2 regions of the Paenibacillus sp. W2I17 genome follow, and region 1 is predicted to be linked to the other one. Evidence: riboswitches for the same ligand, from Rfam matches in the RefSeq annotation. Region 1 holds a riboswitch; the other holds the start of a gene.
What was found. Region 1 has a riboswitch for glycine ahead of gcvT (glycine cleavage system aminomethyltransferase GcvT). Riboswitches for the same ligand answer to the same signal wherever they lie in the genome.
Positions count from the first base shown of each region.

Region 2: another riboswitch for glycine. It lies ahead of sdaAB (L-serine ammonia-lyase, iron-sulfur-dependent subunit beta); the one in region 1 lies ahead of gcvT (glycine cleavage system aminomethyltransferase GcvT).

Region 1 is NZ_JAUSXM010000001.1:6,187,452-6,200,127, reverse strand. Features, by position in the region: gene QF041_RS27735 (BglG family transcription antiterminator) at 1-293, opposite strand, end outside; gene QF041_RS27730 (PTS mannitol transporter subunit IIBC) at 332-1,786, opposite strand; gene gcvH (glycine cleavage system protein GcvH) at 2,206-2,598, opposite strand; glycine riboswitch at 2,942-3,064, shown strand; glycine riboswitch at 3,068-3,168, shown strand; gene gcvT (glycine cleavage system aminomethyltransferase GcvT) at 3,385-4,521, shown strand; gene gcvPA (aminomethyl-transferring glycine dehydrogenase subunit GcvPA) at 4,518-5,873, shown strand; gene gcvPB (aminomethyl-transferring glycine dehydrogenase subunit GcvPB) at 5,960-7,450, shown strand; gene ptsP (phosphoenolpyruvate--protein phosphotransferase) at 7,697-9,409, opposite strand; gene QF041_RS27700 (HPr family phosphocarrier protein) at 9,402-9,677, opposite strand; gene ptsG (glucose-specific PTS transporter subunit IIBC) at 9,755-11,806, opposite strand; gene glcT (glucose PTS transporter transcription antiterminator GlcT) at 12,093-12,676, opposite strand, start outside.
Region 2 is NZ_JAUSXM010000001.1:4,080,504-4,093,179, reverse strand. Features, by position in the region: gene QF041_RS18245 (phosphate ABC transporter substrate-binding protein) at 152-1,078, shown strand; gene pstC (phosphate ABC transporter permease subunit PstC) at 1,194-2,129, shown strand; gene pstA (phosphate ABC transporter permease PstA) at 2,132-3,019, shown strand; gene pstB (phosphate ABC transporter ATP-binding protein PstB) at 3,032-3,787, shown strand; gene QF041_RS18225 (phosphotransferase enzyme family protein) at 3,978-4,994, shown strand; gene QF041_RS18220 (response regulator transcription factor) at 5,187-5,897, shown strand; gene QF041_RS18215 (hypothetical protein) at 5,894-6,238, shown strand; gene QF041_RS18210 (sensor histidine kinase) at 6,240-7,385, shown strand; gene QF041_RS18205 (LolA family protein) at 7,387-8,478, shown strand; glycine riboswitch at 8,628-8,752, shown strand; glycine riboswitch at 8,757-8,892, shown strand; gene sdaAB (L-serine ammonia-lyase, iron-sulfur-dependent subunit beta) at 9,005-9,694, shown strand; gene sdaAA (L-serine ammonia-lyase, iron-sulfur-dependent, subunit alpha) at 9,684-10,661, shown strand; gene QF041_RS18190 (alpha-glycosidase) at 10,845-12,605, opposite strand.

The sequences.
Region 1 (12,676 bases):
CAAAGCATGAAGAGCTTACGCTCTTCTGGCGTAAACTCTACATATTCTTTACCCTCCAGTTGCTGTCGCAATGCAGTCAGATCATCCGAACCGGAATCAATTCGAATACCGGTTCCTGATTTTTTTTCCAGTCTCATCCCCAAAGGTTCAAGCCATTGTTCAATCATTTGAAGCTCGCGATGAACCGTTCGGGTACTGACTTTTACTTCAACGGCGATTTCGCCGGCAGTGACTTCATGTGGGTGCTCCAACAGAAACTCCACGATTTCGCGTTGTCTTTTGGTAATACTCATATCTCAGCCTCCGGCTCAGGGAAAACGAATGCGTGCAATTACTTCAGACGTTCAACGAGCGCATCATATTCCGGGCTTTTTAGGAAGTTGTCGATGGATATATGTTCTGCATTCGGCGCCACAGAGCGGGCACGATCGGTTAATACTTGTTGTGTGATCACCACATCTGCATCCGGCGGGATATCACTGATGGCCGTATTGGTCACCGTAACGTCAATCCCCTCGGCCTTCATCTTCTTGCGTAGAATGGAAGCGCCCATGGCACTCGATCCCATACCTGCATCACAGGAGAAGACGATCTTTTTCACATCTGTTTTCACAGTAGAAAAGGCCATATCCGCAGCTCTGTCTGCTTCACGTTGGTTAGCCGTAATGCCAGCGTTTGGCACGGTTCCTTGACTCTTCATATCTTTCATGCGACTGGATGCGGACTCCAGATCTTCGTCCTTTTGTTTACCCGTTTTCAGCAACAATGCTGCCACAAGGAAAGAAACGACGGCTGCTACAAGCACCCCTGCGAGCATCGGCAGGTATCCACCTTTTGGTGTTAAGAGGAAATACGCGATAATACTACCCGGTGATGGTGCTGAAACAAGTCCTGCTCCGGTGAGCATAAATGTTAATGTACCTGCGACGCCACCCGCAATTGCGGCAAGAATCAGAATCGGTCTCATCAGAATGTAAGGGAAGTAGATCTCATGAATTCCCCCGAAGAAATGAATGATAACGGCACCTGGTGCAGAAGATTTGGCCATTCCGCGTCCGAAGAAGCAGTAAGCAAGCAAGATACCAAGTCCCGGACCCGGGTTGGATTCAAGCATGTATAATACGGATTGCCCTAATTCTCTTGCTTGATCTGTTGCAATAGGCGTAAGAATACCGTGGTTAATTGCATTGTTTAGGAACAATACTTTACCCGGTTCGATAATCAGGTTGACCAGCGGCAGCAAGCCCAGATTCATTAAGCCTTGCACCCCGGCAGACAATACTTTGCTAATGGCTTCTACAGCAGGCCCAATGCCCAGTAGCGCAAATATGCCCAAGATTCCGCCAATAATACCGGCTGAGAAGTTGTTAACCAGCATTTCAAATCCGGCTCTAATTTTACCTTCGATCGATTTATCGAATTTTTTGATGATCCATGCTGCCAGAGGTCCAGCGATCATGGCCCCGAGGAACATCGGAATATCGCTACCCACGATGACCCCAATGGTCATAATGGCACCCACGACACCACCACGCTGGCCATGCACCATCGTACCCCCGGTGTAACCGATTAACAGTGGCAGCAAATATTTGATCATCGGATCGACTAGCTGGGCAAGCGTCTCGTTAGGGAACCAGCCTGTTGGAATGAACAGAGCCGTAATTAATCCCCAGGCGATGAACGCTCCCATATTCGGCATGACCATACCACTCAGGAATCGGCCAAAACGCTGAACACCAACCCGTAGCCCACCTTTGGAATTGGACGATTGGTCCAAATTACTCATTGTATTATCCTCCTTGGATCAAGTGATTATGATTATGAAAGGGGTATCATTTCTCCCCTGCTGTAATCCTAAGCGAGAATGCTCTCCTGTTCAATGAAATGAAAGCGTACTTTCGTCATGAACAATGATGACAACATTAGGTTATGTAATCGTTTTTATCTATGCATAATGGCTGAACTCATTGGTACATAAGGCTTTTCTCGCCTATGACTTTTATCATTTCCAAAATCATTTTCTAACCTATAGCTTGGTCTAATCAGACAATTTGCATCACAATCTGCCTGAATCAGTATTCACAACGTTCCTTGGAAAGCACAAAAAAACCTGTGCAAGCATCAAGCTCACACAGGTCGCAATAACATGAAGCACATCTCATTTTTCTATAAAATCATATGTTAATAAGTACAAGTTCATTGATTCTATTCTTCGGTATGTTTGCGATACGCATCTGCATTCATCAATGTGGACAATGCTGCAGACAGATCTCCCTCAACACGAATCTCGATCATCCAGCCTTCCTCGTAAGGAGAGCTGTTTACCAGTTCAGGTGAGTCCTGCAACGAATCATTCACCGCAATGATTGAACCAGTGACTGGAGAAAACAAGTCCGAAACCGTTTTGACCGATTCGATCGTTCCAATGCTGTCTTCTGCTTTTACATTAGTTTCAAGGTCAGGCAATTCCACAAACACAATGTCACCCAGCTGATGCTGCGCGAACTCGGTAATGCCAATACGTACAGTATCCTCCCCTACGGTTTGCACCCATTCGTGCTCTTCACTGTACAGGAAATCACTTTTCAATTCGCTCATCGATATCCGCCTCGCTTTTCATTAATGAGTACATGCGTTCTTTGACCTTAACCTTTTTCCCAGAACATAGCGTATGATATTTTTGAATCAAATGTCAAGATACCTCACAATTTATTTGCTGAACACCTCTAAATCCTGTAACCGGATTACACTCTTTCTTCATATACTGGTGAATATTAGAATAGTAAGCGCACTCTTTATAAATACACGAACAATATTATTAAAATAATATTAAATATTCGGTTTTTAATCATTATCTATGATATCGTTCTTGACATCAGTAGTGGATTCACGTTTTAATGAGAGGAGTAAATGTGTTTATTGGACTATGTTATACCCGCGGATGAATGTAAAGGGAGAGATTACCCGTGACACCCGATTCGGGATGCACATGAGGTAACGCCGAAGGAGTAAACCACCGATAAGCGGGGGTGAATCTCTCAGGCAAAAGGACTTTTACGGGACGCAACTCTGGAGAGCATCTATTCGCCCTGTGCGGGCGTTATGATCACCCAAGGGGAAACCTGCTGCACAACGTAGCGGGGTAACTCTCAGGTACAAGGGACAGAGCCTTAGAATACAGCGTGCTACTTGGCATGCCGATTCTTTGGCCTGTCCTTTTCCTTTTTCCCAAAAAACGAAAAACAGGATTCAGATCGGCGCTGTCATAGCTGCCTTACCATACTTATGTGATGAAAGTATCTAGCTGAAAATTTAAAAATACCCTGGTTCATTGATCCACGATTGTATATCCGGCCGGCTGACGGCCCATGACGAGGTGATTTGATGTCCGATTTGCTTAGAACACCACTCTTCCCACTGTATCAGCAATACGAAGGCGTACGGTGCATTGATTTTGGAGGCTGGGAGCTTCCGGTACAATTTAGCGGAATCCAGAAAGAACATGAAGCCGTACGCGAGCGCGCGGGACTGTTTGATGTATCCCATATGGGCGAATTCACAGTACAGGGTGAGCAGGCTGAAGTTTTTTTGCAACAAATGACGACCAATGATGTGACCACGCTGGTTCCCGGTCAAGCCCAGTACACCCTGATGTGTTATCCAGATGGCGGTGTGGTGGATGATCTGCTTGTGTATAAGCTGGAAGATCAGCATTATATGCTCGTTGTTAACGCCTCCAACATCAACAAGGATTGGGCGTGGCTGCAAGAGCACTTGATCCCTGGCGTAAGCATGACCAACGATTCGGAGCAGACGGCGCTGCTCGCCTTGCAAGGTCCACTGGCTGTAGACATTATCGGGAAAGTTACAGATACGGATGTAAGCTCGATTGAACCGTTTCGTTTTGTGCAGGATGCTGAAGTATGCGGAGTAAAATTACTGTTGTCCCGTACCGGTTATACCGGTGAAGATGGCTTTGAACTATATGTTCCTGCGGACCAGGCTGCTGTGGTCTGGAATGGATTAATGAAAGCCGGTGAAGGTCACGGACTCGTACCAACCGGACTTGGTGCCCGGGATACACTGCGCTTTGAAGCAAGGCTCCCCCTGTATGGACAGGAACTGTCGGCAACCATCTCTCCGCTTGAGGCTGGCGTTGGCATGTTTGTGAAGCTGAACGCCGGACCTTTTATCGGACACGAAGCCTTGTTACAGCAAAAAACTGACGGGCTCGCCCGCAAACTGGTCGGCATCGAAGTGCTGGAGCGTGGTATTCCTCGCCCCCACTATCCGATTTACGCCGAAGGCGTACAGATTGGTGAAGTGACAACAGGCACGCAATCACCTACATTGAAGCGTAATCTGGGGCTTGCCCTCATCGACAGCAAATACGCTGCGCTGGGAACCCCGCTTGAGATTGAGATCCGCGGCAAGAAACTAAAAGCCGAGGTCGTGAAGACCCCTTTTCATAAACGGACACGTACGTCGAAGACACCTACTCAAGGAGCTGATCAAGCATGAGCAAGCACCGTTACATTCCCATGACTGAGCAAGATCAGAGCGCCATGCTCGCAACCATCGGTGTGGATACGCTGGAGGATCTGTTTCAGGACATTCCGCAGGAGATTCGTTATCAGGGCGAGCTGCCCGTATCCTCCAAACTCGATGAATATGCGCTGACACGTCATATGTCCAAACAAGCTGGCGCCAACGCCAATTTCGAAACACACGCCAGCTTCCTCGGCGCAGGTATATATGATCATCATGTTCCTTCCGTCATCAATCATGTCATATCCCGTTCCGAGTTCTACACTGCCTACACACCTTATCAGCCTGAGATCAGCCAAGGTGAACTACAGGCCATTTTCGAATTTCAATCCTACATCTGTGAATTAACCGGTATGGCTGTGGCCAATGCCAGTATGTATGACGGTGCAACTGCCTTTGCCGAAGCAGGAAACCTGGCCGCAGCGGCAACTCGTCGCAAACAGCTCATCGTATCCCGTACCGTTCATCCGGAAGCCCGTCAGGTATTGCAGGCGTATGCGCACGGATTGAGTTTGGAGATTGTCGAGATTGGTTATAAGGATGGCGTCACTGATTGGGATGCCCTGCAAGCCGCCATATCGGACGATACCGCTGCTGTCATGATCCAGAGCCCGAACTTCTTTGGTGCAGTGGAAAATGTGAAGCAAGCCGCTGACCTCGTGCATGCGCACAAGGGCCTGCTCGTTGTAAGTGCTAACCCGCTATCGCTGGGTCTGCTGGAAGCCCCAGGCAAGCTGGGTGCCGACATCGTTGTAGGTGATGCGCAGCCCCTCGGCATCGCCGCTTCACTCGGCGGCCCAACATGCGGATATTTCGCCGTATCCCAGCCTCATATGCGCCGAATTCCTGGCCGAATTGTAGGCCAAACAACGGATCGCAACGGCAAGCGTGGTTTTGTACTGACACTGCAAGCACGTGAACAGCACATCCGCCGCGAAAAGGCGACATCCAATATCTGTTCCAACCAGGCTTTGCTTGCACTCAGCGCATCTGTGTATATGTCCATCATGGGTAAACAGGGCATGATCGATGTCGCGGATCTGAATTTGCAAAAGAGTCATTACACCCTCAATACATTAACTGCGATTCCTGGAGTTAGCCTTACTTTTAATGCACCAACATTTAATGAGTTTGTTATTAAGCTTCCTGAAGGAACCGACGTGGATGCCCTTCAGTTGAAATTGCTGGATGCGGGCTTTATTGGTGGTTACGAACTCGGACGTGATTACCCGGAGCTTGCCGGACATATGCTGATTGCTGTTACCGAACGACGCAGTAAGGAAGAGATTGACGAATTCGCACGAGCATTGGAGGGATCGCTGTGACTCAGGAAACGACAACGACGACAACGACAACATCGGTACAAGGACAATCGGAAACAGGTACCTCTGTCTCCACTTCGGCTCAATCTGTGACAGAAAAATTCAACGCACAGACCTTATCCCCTGCACCGGAGCAAGCATTGATCTTTGAACTCAGCAGCCCGGGACGTGTCGCTTATTCCTTGCCAGAATGTGACGTTCCTCGTCAGGCTGCGGATACGTTGATTCCCCGGGAAATGCTCCGTTCGGAAGCAGCGGCACTGCCGGAAGTGTTCGAGGTAGATGTTATTCGACACTATACTGCGCTATCCCGTCGCAACTTCGGTGTAGATAACGGATTCTACCCACTGGGCTCTTGTACAATGAAATATAATCCGAAGATCAATGAGGATGTTGCCCGTTATAACGGTTTTGCCAAAATCCATCCGTACCAGCATGAATCCAGCATTCAAGGTGCTCTTGAACTGTTATATACGTTGCAAAACGACCTTGCAGGTCTGACAGGTATGGACGCTGTGACCTTGCAACCCGCCGCTGGTGCCCATGGAGAATGGACTGGACTTATGATGATTCGTGCCTACCACGAAGCTCGTGGCGAACAACGTACCAAAGTCATCGTGCCCGATTCTTCTCACGGGACCAACCCGGCAAGTGCTACCGTTGCAGGATTTCAAACTGTGACGATTCCATCCCGCGCAGATGGACTGGTCGATCTGGACGCGCTCCGTGCAGCTGTTGGTTCGGATACGGCAGCATTGATGCTGACAAACCCGAATACACTTGGTTTGTTCGAGAAAGACATTCAGGAGATTGCATCCATCGTACACCAGGCTGGTGGCTTGTTGTATTACGATGGAGCCAACTCGAATGCCATTATGGGCATTACCCGTCCGGGTGATATGGGCTTTGACGTGGTGCATCTGAACCTGCACAAAACGATGAGTACACCTCATGGCGGTGGTGGACCTGGCGCCGGACCAGTTGGTGTGAAGAATCGCCTGATTCCGTTCCTGCCTAAGCCAATGGTAATTAAAAATGATGACGGTATGTATGCATTCGATTGTGAAGGAGATCAATCCATTGGTCGGGTGAAAGCCTACTACGGCAACTTCGGTATTTTGGTACGTGCCTATGCCTACATTCGCACTTATGGACCGGAAGGTTTGCGCCGTGTCTCTGAATGTGCGGTACTGAATGCCAACTATATGATGGCCCGTCTCGCCCCTTACTACGAGATTCCATATCCAGGCGTATGTAAACATGAATTTGTCATGTCTGGTCGGGGTTTGAAGCAATATGGTGTGCGTACACTTGACGTTGCCAAACGATTGCTTGATTTTGGATATCATCCACCAACGGTGTACTTCCCGCTCAACGTCGAAGAATGCATCATGATCGAGCCGACAGAAACCGAAAGTAAAGAAACGCTGGATGGGTTCATTGATACGATGATACGGATTGCCAAAGAAGCGGAAGAGACACCAGAATTAGTCCTGAACGCACCTTATGGCACACCGGTTACTCGACTCGATGAGACTACCGCCGCCCGCAAACCTGTACTGAACTGCGCGTGCAGTTAATCAAATCATTGTTATAACGAAGGCTCTTGCTGATGTTCCAATCAGCAAGAGCTTTTTGTGTTGCCTTCCCCTTTAAAGATGCCACTCTTACAGCTCGCCATCATCCTGTTAGAGTATTTCTCAACATTTATAACAAAAAAAGCCGATATCCACAATGATTCGCGGATACCGGCAAAATCGCTGCATCAATGCAGCTCATTATCGGAAAAAGAAAAAACCTCAAATCCGGAGGAAACCCCGGCAAAATTACGCTTGAATGCTTTGAACCAATTCAACGACTTGTTCAGCCGTTTGCATATCCAGAGCTTTAGCAGCCAGTTCCTGCATATCCGCACGGGACAGCTTAGTGATCTGACTACGAGCTGGCAGGATGGAGGTTGCGCTCATGCTGAACTCATCCAATCCAAGACCAAGCAACAATGGAATTGCTGTTTCGTCTCCTGCCATCTCACCACACATGCCAACCCATTTGCCTTCACGATGCGCTGCATCGATAACCATTTTAACCAAACGCAAAATGGCTGGGTTGTAAGGCTGGTACAGATAAGCCACTCGTTCGTTCATACGGTCAGCAGCCATCGTGTATTGAATCAGATCGTTCGTTCCGATACTGAAGAAATCCACTTCTTTGGCAAACTGATCCGCCAGAACTGCAGTCGAAGGAATTTCGACCATGATTCCGAGTTGAATGCTGTCAGAAACAGCAATACCTTCAGCAACCAGCTTCTCTTTCTCTTCGAGCAAGACAGCTTTTGCTTCACGGAATTCACCGAGTGTTGCGATCATTGGGAACATGACACGCAAGTTTCCATGTACGCTTGCACGCAGCAATGCACGCAATTGTGTACGGAAGATATCCAGACGGTCCAGACACAGACGAACTGCGCGGAAGCCGAGGAATGGATTCATTTCTTTTGGCAAGTCCAGGTATGGAAGCTCTTTGTCTCCACCGATGTCGAGTGTACGAACAACGACAGGTTTACCTTCCATTTTTTCCAGTACCGCTTTGTAAGCATTATACTGAATGTCTTCGGAAGGGAGCTTGTCTCTGCCCATGTACAAGAACTCGGTACGGTACAGGCCTACAGCCTCGCCGCCATTTTCCAGAACACCCGTTACATCATTTGGTGTACCGATGTTGGCTGCAAGTTCAACATGAACGTTATCCACCGTTACCGTTGGCTCATCACGAAGTTTTCTCCACTCTGCACGTTGTGCATCATACTGTTCCTGTTTGGCACGGTATTCAGCAATAACTTCATCAGTAGGGTTAACCAATACGTGACCATCCAGACCGTCAACAATAATCATATCGCCTTGTTTCGCTTGAGCCAAGATGTCCTTGGTTCCAACAACAGCCGGAATTTCAAGAGAGCGAGCCATAATCGCCGAGTGAGAAGTACGTCCACCAATGTTAGTTGCAAAACCTTTAACAAATTGGCGGTTCAATTGAGCCGTGTCGGAAGGTGTTAGATCCTCCGCAAGCACGATCACTTCTTCATTGATCTCAGCTGGACTCATGAAGTCGATACCAAGCAAGTGATTTAGCACACGTTTGGTAACGTCACGCATATCTGCTGCACGTTCCTGCAGGTATGCACTCTTCATGTTCTCGAACATGGAGATAAATTGTGATGCCGTTTCGTTCAAAGCAAATTCTGCATTGATCATGTCATCCGCAATTCTAGCTTTAACCGGATCAATCAGTTCCGGGTCATTCAGAATGAGCAAATGCGAAGCAAAAATCTCAGCTTTTTTCTCGCCAAGCTCTTGTAAAGTACGCTCTTTGATCGCCTCAAGCTCAGCCTGGGATTTACCCAGAGCTGAGTCGAGTTTCGCGATCTCTGCGTCAACGTCGTTGATTTGGCGTTTTTCTACAGAGTAATCAGGATGCTCCAAGATAAACGCCTTGGCGATAGCAATACCCGCCGAAGCCGCGATCCCGGAGACATTAAGCATTAATTTCGCCCAACCCTTCGTTAACCATAACGTCAGTCAAAGCTTGAAGAGCTTCAGCTTCGCCTTCGCCTTCAACGATGATGCTGATAGTGTCGCCTTGTTCCAATCCCAGGGAAAGAACACCCAGAATGGATTTCAAAGTTACTTTTTTACCGTTAGCTTCTGCAAAGGATTCTGCACCTTTGAATTTGTTTGCTGTATTAACCAGGGCTGTCGCCGGACGTGCGTGGATACCATCTTCGTCTGTAATTCTGAATGTTTGTTGCATTACAATCATCTCACTTTCAGTAGTTTGGTTTAGGCATTGCATATATTTACACTTGCTTGCCATCGTCGTAACACTTCTTATTTTATCTCAATGATTGGCTGTTCGCCAACTTTCAGCACTCCACTCTTCTTCAGAGTTACTGTGGAGCCCTCTGGCAGGTTAGTGAAAATAACTGGTGAAATGATCGAAGGAGCGTTTGCTTTGACATACTCCAGATCCACTTCCATAATCGGCTGACCTGCCGATACCAGATCACCTTCCTGTACCAGTACGTTAAAGCCTTGACCTTTCAGCTTCACCGTATTAACACCTATATGAACAAGCACTTCCTTGCCACCATCGGACATGATGCCCACGGCATGTTTGCTTGGAAATACATTAAACACTTTACCATAGACAGGAGAAGTTATCGTACCATCATGTGGCAAAATTGCGAATCCATCACCTGTCATTTTCTCAGCAAAGACCGGATCAGGTACGTTTGTAATGTCCAGCAATTCACCATTGACTGGCATGACGATATCCTCAGCAACGATGCGCTCTCCCTGCTCACCTTGTGCCTTCTCCTCTTCAGGAGTTGGTTTGGCAGCTGCTGGCGTTGGTGCTGGAGTTCGTCCTGCAATAATATCCTGCATCTGAGATTTGATCGTGTCGGAACGTGTTCCGAAGATGGCTTGAACATTATTACCCACTTCAAGTACACCAGATGCACCCAATTGTTTCAAACGATCTTTTTTCACATTGGATTTCTCATTAACTTCAATCCGCAAACGAGTAATACAAGCGTCCAGATGTTTGATATTTTCCTTGCCACCGAAAGCTTCGAGAATGTTATGTGGCAGGTCATCCGTTGAACCAGAGCCTCCGCCAGATTCGGTTTCAGGCGTTGCATCCTCTCGTCCTGGTGTTTTGAGATTGAATTTGCGAATGATAAACCGGAAACCGAAGTAATAGATCACCGCAAGAACCAATCCGACAATAATAACGTCCCACCAAGGTGTACGGTTCGGAATAATCCCGAAGATCAGGAAGTCAATGAACCCACCGGAGAAGGTCATACCGATCTTTACACCCAGAATTTGCATGGTCATGAAAGACAAACCTGCAAAGATACAGTGTACTGCAAACAGGATTGGTGCCACAAACAGGAACGAGAACTCAAGTGGCTCTGTAATCCCTGTCAGGAACGAGGTTAGCGCAGCTGAACCCATGATCCCTGCAACATATTTTTTGTGCTCCGGTCTTGCTTCATGGTACATCGCAAGTGCCGCTGCTGGCAAACCGAACATCATGAACGGGAATTTACCAACTTGGAATGTTCCTGCTGTGAGAGCAACGCCATCACGTAACTGGCTGAAGAAAATCTTCTGATCCCCACGAATAACATCTCCGGCTTTATTCACATACTCACCAAACTCAAACCAGAATGGGGAGTAGAAAATGTGATGCAAACCGAACGGAATCAATGACCGTTCCACAACTCCGAAGATGAATGCCGACAAGGTCGGACTTGTATCTACCATGAAGTGAGATACAGCATTCAGTCCATTTTGAATCGGAGGCCAGATAATCACAAGAAGCAACCCGATTACAAGGGATACTACCGATGTGATAATCGGTACAAATCGTTTACCTGCAAAGAAACCGAGGTAAGACGGCAGTTCGATTTTGAAAAATCGATTGTAACACAGCGCGGCGGCAATACCTATGATAATACCTCCGAACACGCCTGTACTTAATGTTGGGATACCCAAGATGCTGGCATAACCCGGTACTTCACCGATCATTGCCGGAGTAACACCTACTGCAGATCCTAATGTAACATTCATGACCAGGTAACCGATGATCGCTGCAAGACCTGCAACGCCTTCGCCACCAGCCAATCCGACAGCTACGCCGACGGCGAACAGCAATGCCAGATTATCAAATACGATCTGACCTGCGTTCATCATAATTGTTGCGATCGAGTTCACCCAAGGGGTGTCGAGCGCCGTTACATATTGCAAGAAATCTGGATTAACCAGCATGTTACCAATTCCGAGCAGCAAACCTGCCGCAGGTAGAATGGCTACAGGCAGCATGAGAGCTTTACCTACTCTTTGCAATACACCAAAAAGCTTTTTGAACATCGCGTCGTTTCTCCCTTTCGTCTAATTTATATGTTGTGATGCAAGCAAGGGAACACAAAAAAGGCATGAATTAACAAAGTAAACTGTGCCAACCTTGGGGTATAGCATACCCTGTACAAGGAAAGAACAATCACACTTTAATTAACTCATGCCTGATCGAGTCAGTAACACGTCGCTTATGTTTATTCAGTTGCTTGATTACGGAAACCATTGTAGCACCAGTTCTAACCTATTGCAAGCCTTTACACCAAAAAAATAAATTCCACATTCCATCACTGGAATGACCTCACTTATTCTCTTCTTCCTTCCGCTGATTCAGTCTTTGCAGATGAATGGTCAGATAACCTACCTCCGCAGGATAAACCGGCAGTTTCAGTCTTTTCTCCATCACTTTGGTCAGTTTCCATGCAAGCGAGTACATTTCGGGATACTCCAACTTAAGCAGGGAATCCAACTTATGAAGCTCCTCCACTTTGTCTCCACGCCGAACACGCTCAAGGGCGAAACGAAGATGAGTCAGCAAACGAGAGTAATCAAGCGATTCCGTTTCAAACGAATAATCGAGTTGATCAGACACCAGGTTCACCAAATCAGTGATCAATTGTGAATGTTCACGTACCTGGGATATATTTTGATTGGTCATTGCGCTATAGATATGGAGGGCAACAAAACCAATCTCATCCATCCCCAGATCTACACCCATTTTCTCTTTGATCAGACGAACAGCGTATTCTCCCATTCGATATTCTTCAGGATAAATCTCGCGGGTTTCATATAAAAATGGATTTTGTATGATAATGCCCTGCTCCTTGCGTTTTAACGCGAAAGAAATGTGATCGGTTAATGCAATATGGATATGTTCATTCAGAG
Region 2 (12,676 bases), 2.1 Mb from region 1:
TAAATTTCAATATACAGCCGATATTTTTAACATTGCGTTTACAAAACACTGATTTTAAGATGACATACCGAAACTACAATGAGTAAAGAGTTGATGGTGAACAAACAAATTCACAAAACGCCATCACTACATTGGGGGAGGAAAACAAAACATGTTTAAAAAGTTGCCGTTTATTTTGATGACCTTAACGTTCGTACTGGTACTCGCAGCATGCGGATCGAAAAATGACGCTGGTACAGAGGGTGCCGCAAGCAATGGATCAGGAGAAGCTGCTACTGAGCTTAGCGGTAACATTCTGGCAGTCGGATCGACAGCATTGCTACCTCTCGTAGAACAAGCTGGACAGAAATTTATGGCAGTTGATGAATATAAGAACGTAACGGTTCAAGTTCAAGGTGGCGGTAGTGGTACTGGTTTGACACAAGTATCTGACGGACAAGCTACAATCGGTAACTCTGATGTATTTGCAGAAGAGAAACTGGAGGACGAAGCCAAAGTAAAAGAACTGGTTGATCATCAAGTAGCAGTAGTAGCTATGGCACCAGTTAGCAACAAAGATTCAGGTGTAGAAGATTTGACGAAGCAACAACTGGTCGACATCTTCTCCGGTAAAGTAACGAACTGGAAAGACGTTGGCGGCGCGGATAAAGCAATTGTTATTGTAAACCGTCCGAGCAGTTCCGGTACTCGTGCAACTTTTGAGAAGTATGCATTGGGTGCAAAAATGGATGATATCCAAGGTTCGATTCAAGAAGATTCTTCTGGTAACGTAAAAAAATTGGTATCTGAAACGCCAGGTGCTATTGGTTACCTTGCCTTGTCTTACTTGGATGACAGCTTGCAAGTGTTGAAATACGAAGGTGTAGAAGCAACAGTTGAGAACGTAGAAGCAGGAACTTATCCAGTGTGGGCTTACGAGCACATGTACACAAAAGGTAAGCCAGATGCAGCAACACAAGCATTCCTGGACTACATCTTGAGTGACGAAATTCAACAAAATGACGTGACAGAACTTGGATACATTCCAATGTCAGGTATGAAAGTAAAACGCGATGCAGCAGGTAATGTGGTTGAGTAATCTTTGAACTTGCGCATACAGCGAAAGAGGCGGACTTAGGTCCCGCCTCTTTACGCGGTTTGCTCTAAAATAATCCCATATTTTGCATTAATTCTACTATAGAAGGATGGTTGTTATGGAACAGACCGAAGGGGGAACGGTAATGAATAACAAGTTGAAACCGCGCCGGCCCTTAAAAGAGAAACATTATTGGGAAGAGTGGACGGGACGGATCTATACGTCGATTTGTGTCGTTTTCCTGATCGTTGTCATGTTTTCCATTGTTTATTTTGTAGCGTCCAAGGGACTATCAACATTTTTCCAAAATGGAATAAGCATAAGTGAATTTCTTGGTGGGAAAACGTGGAATCCAACTGGAGAGCCTGCGTTCTACGGGGCATTGCCGTTCATTACAGGTTCTTTCATTACAACCTTGCTTGCAGCATTGATCGCAAGTCCGCTTGGCCTGTGTGCAGCGCTCTTCATGACAGAGATTGTCCCGGGCAAAGGGAAAAAGATCTTGCAGCCTGCGATTGAGCTCTTGTCCGGAATTCCATCCGTTGTGTACGGATTTATCGGTCTGAGTGTCATCGTACCTTTGCTGCGCAGTATCTTTGGTGGAACAGGCGTCGGGATTGCAGCCGGATGTCTTGTTCTCGCGGTAATGATTCTTCCTACGGTGACAAGTATTATGGCAGATGCATTGTCCGCGTTGCCAAAAGGATTGCGTGAATCCTCCTACGCACTCGGTGCCACTCGCTGGCAAACCATCTACCGTGTCATTATCCCAACAACTTTGCCAGCTTTGTTGACAGGTGTTGTTTTGGGTATGGCCCGTGCTTTTGGTGAGGCACTTGCTGTGCAGATGGTTATCGGTAATGCACCGCATGTTCCAACCTCCTTGCTCGAATCGGCTTCAACATTAACAAGTGTAATCACACTCAGCATGGGTAACACCACGATGGGTTCTGTTCATAACAATGCACTGTGGAGTATGGCGCTTGTCCTGTTGGTGATGACCTTTGTCTTCGTCATTCTGGTTCGCCTGCTTGAAAGGAGAAACCGGGTATGAAAATGAAGGCAAAGACGGTAGATAAAATTGCAACATCCGTTATCGTTGTATTGGCTCTATTCATTGTTATTCTATTGCTCGGTCTGCTTGGATTCATCATGTATAGAGGCATTGGACATATTAGCTGGAACTTCCTGACGAGCGCACCACAGTTGCTCAAGGGTGGGGGCGGAATTGGTCCACAGCTCTTCAACTCCGTATTCTTGCTTGTCCTGACCTTGATTGTTACCATTCCACTCGGGTGGGGCGGCGGAATTTACATGGCGGAGTACGCCAAACCAGGCAAGATTACAAGCTTCATTCGTCTGGTCGTTGAAGTATTGTCATCATTCCCATCCATCGTTATTGGTTTGTTTGGTCTCTTGCTGCTAGTAAATCAATTTGGTCTTGGTTTCTCCCTGATCTCGGGTGCCTTGGCTCTGGCGATCTTTAACTTGCCACTGATGGTACGTACAACGGAGCAGGCCTTCCGTGCCGTTCCGAAGGAACAGAAGGAAGCAGGTCTGGCGCTTGGACTGTCCAAGTGGAAAATTATCACTTCCATTCTACTGCCTGTGGCATTGCCGAGCTTGATTACGGGTACGATCTTGGCATCGGGCCGGATCTTCGGTGAAGCAGCCGCGCTGATGTTCACCGCAGGTATGAGTAGTCCACCATTGGACTTTACAGATTGGAATCCGACGAGTCCAAGATCACCGCTTAATCCTTTCCGTCCGGCAGAGACACTTGCTGTCCATATCTGGAAAGTGAATAGTGAAGGTATTGGGCCAGATTCCAAAGAAGTGGCAGCAGGGGCATCCGCCGTGCTTGTCATTCTCGTGCTGGCGTTCAATCTAAGTGCACGCTGGATCGGTCGGGTTGTATTCCGCCGCATGACAGCTTCGAAATAAGGAGGAACCAACATGGCCATACCTTTTGGTACGGAACAGTTAAGCATATATTATGGACATTTCCAGGCGGTCAAGCAGATTAGCCTGACGTTTCCTGAAGCAAGCGTAACGGCTCTTATTGGGCCGTCTGGTTGCGGTAAATCCACGTTCCTCCGGTCACTCAACCGGATGAACGACGAGATTGCCGGTTCCCGTACAGAGGGACATATCTGGATGGACGGTAACGATCTGAATGAGCCTGGAACCGATGTAATCAAGCTTCGCCAGAAGATTGGCATGGTGTGGCAGAAGCCAAATCCTTTTCATAAGTCCATCTACAACAATATCGCGTTTGGCCCCCGCTACCGCGGTACGAAGAGTAAGAAGGCACTGGATGAAATTGTGGAAAAAAGCTTGCGCCGTGCTGCGCTCTGGGACGAAGTGAAAGACAGACTGCATGAGTCAGCTCTGTCTCTCTCTGGTGGACAACAGCAGCGCCTATGTATCGCTCGCGCTTTGTCTGTTGAACCACAGATTCTGCTGCTCGATGAGCCGGCATCTGCACTTGACCCGGTATCTACGGGTAAAGTTGAAGAGTTGATTACCGAGCTCAAGAAGGAGCTGCGGATTGTCATTGTTACCCATAACATGCAGCAGGCGGCACGCATCTCGGATTACACGGCTTATTTCTATCTGGGAAGTATGGTTGAGCACGGTGATACAGAGCACATTTTCACGAACCCGGACAATCGTCTAACGCAAGAATACATTATGGGACGTTTCGGTTAATTGGATCATGGAGTGTAACATAGAGTAATAGAGATAAAGAAATAAATAGAGATAAAAGAAAGCACAATGCCTGGACGGTTGTTCGGGGGTTGTGCTTTTTTGATTTCATATTGGAAGAATTTGCTGTGTGTAAAGCAATCATGCTACGATAATTAGTAATAAGGAGAACGTTTACATTACTTTGAAGGAGATGTTGATAATTACTACGGATCAGATGTCTTACGACCTTATGGCAGCTCAGATTATACAGAACTACACTATTGAGAAACCTGTCGTTTCATATATTCGTCATAATGAGAATCTGACATATCATGTCGTTGATGAAGCAAGCGGGCAGAAGTATCTGCTACGTATCCATCAAGCCGCATATGCAAGTATGACAGGCATTCAGCATACGCTTCCTGCGCTGGAGGCAGAGATGAACCTGCTTCATGAGTTAAACGCAACGACAGCATTGCGCGTTCAACATCCGGTACGCAATGCATCGGGTGAATGGGTAACGGTATGGACAAGTGAGGCAGGGAAAGAGATTTGTTGTACGGTACTGGAGTGGATTGAGGGAAGGGACATCCAGCAGGGAGAACGCCTGACAACAGAGCAGATCTATGATCTTGGGGCACAACTGCAGATGCTTCATCAATATGGGCATGATCAGAATCAGACAGATCGAACAAAGGTGCGGCCGGCATATGGCAATGCCCACGAGAACTTGGTCATGCTAGGGCAGTTAGAGGAAGGCGTCCGACTGGGGATTTTCACAACGGAAGACTTCGATCTGCTTCGTGAGACGTTTGAGAACATTAATGAGCAGCTAGAAACATACCCGCAGCACGCTGGGACATGGGGGATCATTCATGGGGATATTACTCGCAACAATCTGCTGATAACGGAGCAGGGAATTTCCATGATTGATTTTTGTCTACACGGTTATGGTTATTATCTTTTCGATGCCGGAGGGGCAGCACTTATGTTCAATCGGGAGGAACGTGACATATTCTTATCCGGTTATACCCAACAGACCGCACCACTGACGGATCGTGATATCCGATTAATGGAAGGATTCATGTTGATCTTTACACTGGGTTATTATGCCTTTCAGATGGCGAATGAGTCGAGACACGAATGGATGAAAGACCGCATGCCGAAGCTGTGCAGCAAGTATTGTAGACCCTATGTACAGAACGAGAGCATCTTCTATGAGTTATGAGGTGTTTCCTTTTCTAGGAGCTATAACTTAGGATTAAGATTGTGAATATTACCTGGGCGTCCTGAACAATCGGGGTGCTCTTTTTGCATGCATTAGATAACGATCGTAATGGACATTTATGAAGAAAGTATAAACTCTGAGGAGAGTCAACTTTTCTTAGCTACAATATAGTCATGGGAGGATGAAGCAGCGATGAGAGACAGCGAGAATATATTGCTGGTGGAGGATGATCCGGAGATTGCCCGTATTTTGAGAGATCATCTACGTCATGAGGGTTATGGGGTAACTTGGGCATCAAGCGGTTTGGAGAGCTGGGAAGACTTTAGGGAGGGAGCCTATCAATTAGTCTTGTTGGATCTGATGCTGCCGGAAATGGATGGGTTCACGGTATGCAAAAACATTAGACTGATCAGCGATGTTCCGCTGCTCATGATGAGTGCTCGAATTGAGGAAGAGAGCAAAGTCAGGGGGCTTGGGCTGGGAGCTGACGATTATATTACGAAGCCCTTCAGTCTAACGGAACTTACAGCTCGCATTAAATCTCATCTGAATAGGTACCGCAGATATCAGGGCGTAGAGCCGGATTCGACAGATAGACAGTATAACGATGGGTTATCGATTGATTATTTGAATCAGCGCGCACAGCTTCATGGAGAACATGTGGCACTAACCAACAAGGAATGGGCTTTGCTCATACTGCTTGCTTCTCATCCTGGCCGGGTGTTTACCAAGGCGGAACTGTATGAACATGTCTGGAGTCAGCCAGAGGCGGGGAACTCGAGTACAGTCACAGTTCATGTGAAGAGCCTTCGGGCCAAGCTTGGTGACGAGCCCCATCATCCACGCTGGATTCAGACGGTGTGGGGTAGTGGCTATCGGTTCGTGGGGGAGCCTGAGGAATGAAGTTGAAGTACTGGTTAATGCTTGCCTTCCTCATTGTAATGCTGCTGCCTGTCGCTGCTGGGTGGGCGCTGTACTCCCTGTATAACTATTACAATGATCAGCGTGCCGTAACGGAATATGTAGAGTTGTCCGGACAATTAGCTCCTATTGAACTGGCTTTATCTGACCCGGGACTGTACCAGCTGCACTCGCCTGATGCTTTCGCTGCACTCTCCGAATTGGAGAATGGTCGGGTGAACTTTGATCTGTATTTACCAACAGGGATTCGGGTGTACACATCAGGGGGGAGTACATGGTCTTCTGGAGCTTACACCGTTGGGGGGGCGGGAGCTGTATCGTAATTTGTACAAATTACAGATTCGTCATCGTACATTCTCGTTGAAGAAACCCGTATGGGAAAAAGGTGAGTTGGTTGGCATTTACGAAATCGTCATGCTGCGTGGAGATTGGCTGGAAGGCATATCCTTGCGGACAACCTGGGTCATGGGTCTCACTGCTACTTTCTTTATCCTGTTATACGGAACAGTGCTGTGGTTGCTATCTCGAAAGCTCTTTCGGCCGATGAAATATCTCATAGAACGAATGGATGCTTTTGCACGGGGAGAGGCTGCTACGGATGTGGTACCTGTTCGTCATGATGAAATGGGCATCTTGCTCCAACAGTTTGATGCAATGCAAGACAAGATCAGACATACTCAGGCCGATGTGGAGAGGGAGCAAAAAGAAAAAGAGCTCATGATCGCCTCGTTATCCCATGATCTGAAAACACCGTTGATGTCCATTAGTGCCTATACGGAAGTACTTAACGGTGATCGTCAACTGAAACGCCTTGAAAGGCAGGAATATCAGGATGTGCTGCTCGGAAATGTGGAGCGGATGAAACAGATGATTAGTGAACTTGAGATGTATACGGCGCTGGGTTCCAGTGAATCGGAGATGGCCATGGTTAAGGTGGAAGGTGAAGAGTTTTTTGATATGCTGCTTGGGAGCTATGAGGGACTTGCCGAGCGTGATCAGATTGACGTGAAGATGGATGTCCGCACAGATCAACTGTACCGAGTTCATCCCGAACAACTGATGCGCCTGACAGATAATCTGATAAATAATGCACTACGCCACACAAGGACGAACGGTGTAATGGGACTAGGGGTTATTGCTTCAGATTGGGAGCTTCCTGAATGGATTATTCCTTCGCTTAGAGCTGAATTGGATAACTACAGGGCGGGAGCAACATTGATCATAGTACAAAACGAAGGTCCTGCTATTCCTGAAGAACAGCTCATTCGTATCTTCGAACCCTATGTTCAACACCAGAATCAGGAGGAGAAGACGTATGCAGGTGGTTCGGGATTGGGATTGAGTATAGCCAAACGGGTTGCGATAAAGCACGGAGGGGATATGCGCATGTGGTCATACGAAGGATATGGAACGCTGGCAGCATGCCGATTGCCTGAACATGGAGAATGTAAACGCAGAGAGGGTGGATAAGATGATGAAAAAAGGATGGATGATGCTGGGTACTGCTGTGTTGGCAGGCGCCCTGCTTGGAGGTTGCGCGGAGAAGGATATGCTGGCTATGTCAGGAGATGAGATGATTGAGAAGGTTGTCTCAGCAGAAACAGAACCCGCCTCGTATTATGCGGAAGGTGTGATGAAGATATGGGCAGATGACAAGCTGACTAACACGTTGCAAATTAAGGAATGGGTAGATGGTGAAACCGGACGAAAGCGCACGGAAACATCAGAGAATGGCAATGTCAGTTACGCAGTTAATGATGGAAAGAAGATCATCATATATGAAAAAGAAACAGGGGCAGCATATTCCATGGATGCATCATCCGTGTCACAACAACCTAATCAAACCCAGAAGCAAATATTGCTCGATCAACTAGAGCGGTTACGTACTACGCATGATGTGAATATGATGGGACAGGAGAAACTTCATGGACAGGACGTCATTCATATTGAATTGACACCAAAAGAAGAAGGCGCATTCTCCATATCTTCAGAGTATTGGGTAGATCCCAAAACGTGGATGATTGTCAAAGTAAACAGCGCGTATGGGGATGGAAAATCAGAAATGGTCTATGATCCGATTCAGTATGACCCTGAATTCACAAAGGATACTTTCGTAATTGACATCCCTAAGGAGGTCGATGTGAAGGACTTGAACGATATGATGCAGAATTCCGAAGTGACCCTAGAGGAAGCGGAAAAAGCGTTGGAACAGCCGTTCCTACAGGACATGAGTGGAGAATTCGAACTATCACGGATCGAAATGTCTACATCGCGCGGTGAGCTGAGCAGAGATGAAGTAACCTTGTATTACGTAAGTAACGACAAGGTAGAAGTCAGCCTGACGGTATTCAAGATGCCGGAAGAAAATGTGGACGATACACTAATGCCGGATGAAGCCAAGATTAAGGTTCGTAACACCGAGGGTTCATATATGAAGAGCATTCGGAACATATCATGGAGTGAGAATGGCTTGCGTTACTCCATTATGGGTGAAAACGAAGGATGGACGAAAGAGAAGCTTCAAGCTTGGATAAATGAATTGAAGCTGCCTAATCATTCCTAATGAGTTGATAAAGATGGTAATTATACGTCACTTTTATTGACATATAATGTGTAGCATATTAATCTGTAAGTATATGTACCAGATATGATCCAATTGAACAGAAGACACACGTTCGATGTGAGTTGAACGAGGAAGTGAATATAAGCGGATGATAACGAGCGGGAGAGACCTGGGTTAGCCAAGCAAAATGGCTAGTGTTCAGGCACCGAAGGAGCAAGCCGCTGCGCACCCGGCGCAGTGGTTAATCTCTCAGGTAAATGTACCATCGTTGGACGCAACTCTGGAGAGTGCGCGAACTGCGCCACCCAAGGGGTATATGATCAGTCAGTCCGGTGACCTTGTCTGTAATTGCAGACAATGCACCTTGTCGTGAGACACTGCTGATTGTGAAACTCTCAGGTATCGAGGACAGAGAGAGGGCCTGAGGCCTTCTTCTGTCCTTTTTTGATGTCATCATTCAGCAAAAAAGGAACATTACGGCATGGAATCTGGATGGAAATGACGAATTTAATTGGAGGGTTACAAGGTGCGATTTAAAGATGTTTTCTCAATAATTGGTCCGTCCATGACGGGGCCTTCAAGTTCACATACAGCTGGAGCAGCAAGGCTGGGAAGAATCGCTCGACAGTGGCTAGGATGTACGCCAGATCGTGCCCGGCTGACGTTATACGGTTCATTCGCTGATACGTATCAGGGGCACGGAACAGATCTGGCACTGATTGGCGGTCTGCTGGATTATGTCACAGACGATCCGCGTATCCCGGATGCAGAGCAATACGCAGAGGAAGCGGGCATGGAGGTTGAGTTTTATACAAGTGGCCTGCCTGCTCCTCATCCAAATACGGTCAAAATTGAGTTGTGGCATGGAGAACGTGCCTGCTCCTTAATCGGTGCATCCATTGGTGGTGGAAGCGTATCGGTGCATGCGATGAATGATTTTCGTGTTCAGATTAGTGGTGAGTTTCCGACACTTGTTCTGCGACATGCGGACAAAGCGGGGGTGCTCGCCTCGGTAACGTCCACGATCAGTTCATCCGGGGTTAACATCGGGTATATGCAGGTGGACCGGAAAGCCCGTGATGGCGAAGCGCTTACCGCGATGGAAATGGATGGTGTGCCTAATCCCGATATGCTCAAGCGTCTAAAGGAGCTCGACCATGTGCTGGACATTCGTGTTATCGATTTGAAGAGAGGAGTTGGTTCGGATGCGGTTTAAACATTTGCACGAACTGAATACGATCTGTACAGCGGAATCCAAAACAATTGCACAGCTGATGATCGAGGAGCAGGTTCAGGAGACCAATACACCAGAAGCAGATGTTGTGAAGCAGATGTCTGAATATTATCAAGTGATGAAGGAAGCGGTACGCAAAGGGTTAACGGAAGATACAACATCACGCAGTGGGTTAACGGGTGGAGACGGCAAAAAAATGGCCGAGTACATCCGCAAGGGTGAGACTTGTTCAGGAGATGCTTCCGCACTTGCCATGGCGTATGCCCTGTGTGTATCTGAAGTGAATGCCTCCATGGGTCGGATCGTGGCAACACCAACAGCCGGTTCCTGCGGCATCATCCCCGGTGTGTTTATTAGCTCACAGGAGCGATTTGGCTGGACGGACGAACATTTGGTGAACGGGTTGTTCTGTGCGGGAGCGATTGGTTATGTTATTGCCAACAATTCATTTATCTCCGGTGCCGAGGGTGGCTGTCAGGCGGAAGTGGGTTCTGCAATCGGCATGGCTGCGGGTGCCATGGTTGAACTGCGTGGAGGTACACCGGAACAGGTCGTTCATGCCGTAGGCTTGGCGTTAAAAAATACACTGGGCCTTATCTGCGATCCGGTCGCAGGCCTTGTTGAAATCCCGTGCATCGTCCGTAATGGACTGGGTGCAGTTACGGCGCTGGCTGCGGCTGACATGGCCCTGGCCGGAGTGCGTAGTGCTATTCCGTCAGATGAAGTCATCGACGTCATGCTGGAAGTAGGCAGTGCGATGCCGAGCCGCCATCGGGAGACAGCCCAGGGCGGACTGGCCCAGACACCAACCGGCCGCAAAATGATGCAGAAGTTGGCTAAACCAAAGGCAAAGCGTGCCGAGCCTGAGCAGGAGTCAAAGCCAGCGGATTCTGACACAACTACAAGTGGGGCGGACAATGCTCAAATGGACAAGGATACTCAGGTTTAAGCTGAACCGGGACCACCGATATATAAATAGTGACATTATTATGTATAACGGCGAATACAAAAATACAAAACAAGCGTCCGTGAACCCGAATCAGGGTTCTGCAGGACGCTTGTTTTATGCTGCCAGATGAAGCGAAGATAGGCTATTTAGATGTGGCTCAGATGTATGATGTGTATTATAACTCTAGTCCTGACTCACAGCCGTACTCAATACGGCATATCCATACGCGGGCAGTTCAATGGCGAGTACGCCATCTTCCTGGGCGGTACGATGGTTTCCGCCAAATAACTCGGTCCATTCCTCGTCCCCAGCCTCCAGCTCGACAATAGCCGTCTCTTCTGATCGATTGAACAGAACCAAAATGCGTTCCTCCTCATTTTGTCGCTCAAATACCAGTTGGCTGCCATCGGGACGAGCCTGCAGGAAACGAACGGTGCCTTCTGCACGCAGGGCAGGATGAGCATGACGCAGGGAGATCAGTTTCTGATAAAAGTCGAACAGCTCTCGGTCCTGCTTCGCTTCATCCCATTCCATGCATTTACGGCAGCCCGGATCATGTTCGCCATCCATGCCAATCTCGTCTCCGTAATAGATGCATGGCGCTCCCATGTAACTGAACTGGAATAACGCAGCCAGCTTCATCTTGCGCTGGTCGCCTTCACACAGCGTGAGCAGTCGCGGGGTGTCGTGGCTGTCCAGCAAGTTAAACGCCACTTCGCTAGCCTGAAGCGGATAACGGGATAACTGTCGCCCGATGGAGTTTGCGAACTGTTCGGCGTGCATTGTATTTTTCACAAAGAAAGCATTCACGGCATCGGTAAACGGATAGTTCATAGACGCATCGAACTGGTCGCCTTGCAGCCAGGAAGAAGACTCGTTCCATACTTCCCCCAGAATGTAGGCATCCGGATTAGCCGCTTTGACTACACGGCGGAAATCACGCCAGAATGCATCGTCCACTTCGTCTGCCACATCCAGCCGCCATCCGTCCGCACCCACTTCCTTGATCCAGTACTCAGCAACCTCCAGCAGATAGGCCTTAACCTCGGCATTCTCCGTATTCAGCTTTGGCATGTGCGCTTCGAATCCGAAGGTCTCATACGTAGGAATGCCATCCTTCACGTCCAGCGGGTATTCATGTACATGAAACCAGTCCTTGTATTTGGATTGTTCTCCGTTCTTTTGCACATCCACAAACGGCGCAAATGTCTTCCCGGAATGGTTGAACACAGCATCCAGAAGTACGCGAATTCCGCGTGCATGGCACAGCTCGACCAGTCGTTTCACGGTATCTGCGTCACCAAAGTGCCGGTCTACCCGCAGGTAGTCTTCGGTATCGTATTTGTGATTGGTGGTGGCTTCGAAGATGGGTGTGAAGTAGATCGCATTAATGCCAAGATCGCTGATGTAATCCAGATGGTCGATCACGCCCTGAAGGTCACCGCCGAAGAAATTGAAAGGTGTTGGCTCGCCGCCCCACGGCTCTACCTTTTCCGGACTAATATCCGGGTTGCCGTTGGCGAATCGTTCAGGGAAAATCTGATAGAACACCGCATCCTTAACCCATGCAGGGGGTGTGAATACAGCTCCGGCATGAATATAAGGGAACTGGAACATACGACCCGGATCGTCCGGTTCTTCTTCCTGGAAGTCCGTCTCGGTCATCCAGATCTGTTCGTCTCCGTTTTTGAGCAGAAAAGAGTATTTCAGTCGGTGGTAGGGAGGTTTCACCTCACCCTCGTAGTAATCGAACATGGAGTCAGAGGTGAACTTCGTTAAGGGAACCAGAGCTTTGGTTGCATCCCACGCATATTTATCCCCGGTCAGGGCATGTACCTCGGTCAGATCATTCTTTTTGGCACGCAGGCGCAGATGGATTGTATCTTGGTCATAGGCATAGGCCCAGTTACGTTTCGGTTGATGATAGATGGCTTCCAGCAGCATGATGAATTTCCTCCCGTCAGGTGTGGATATAGTATGTACTTGGTAGACTTGATTAATATGACATTCCCCAC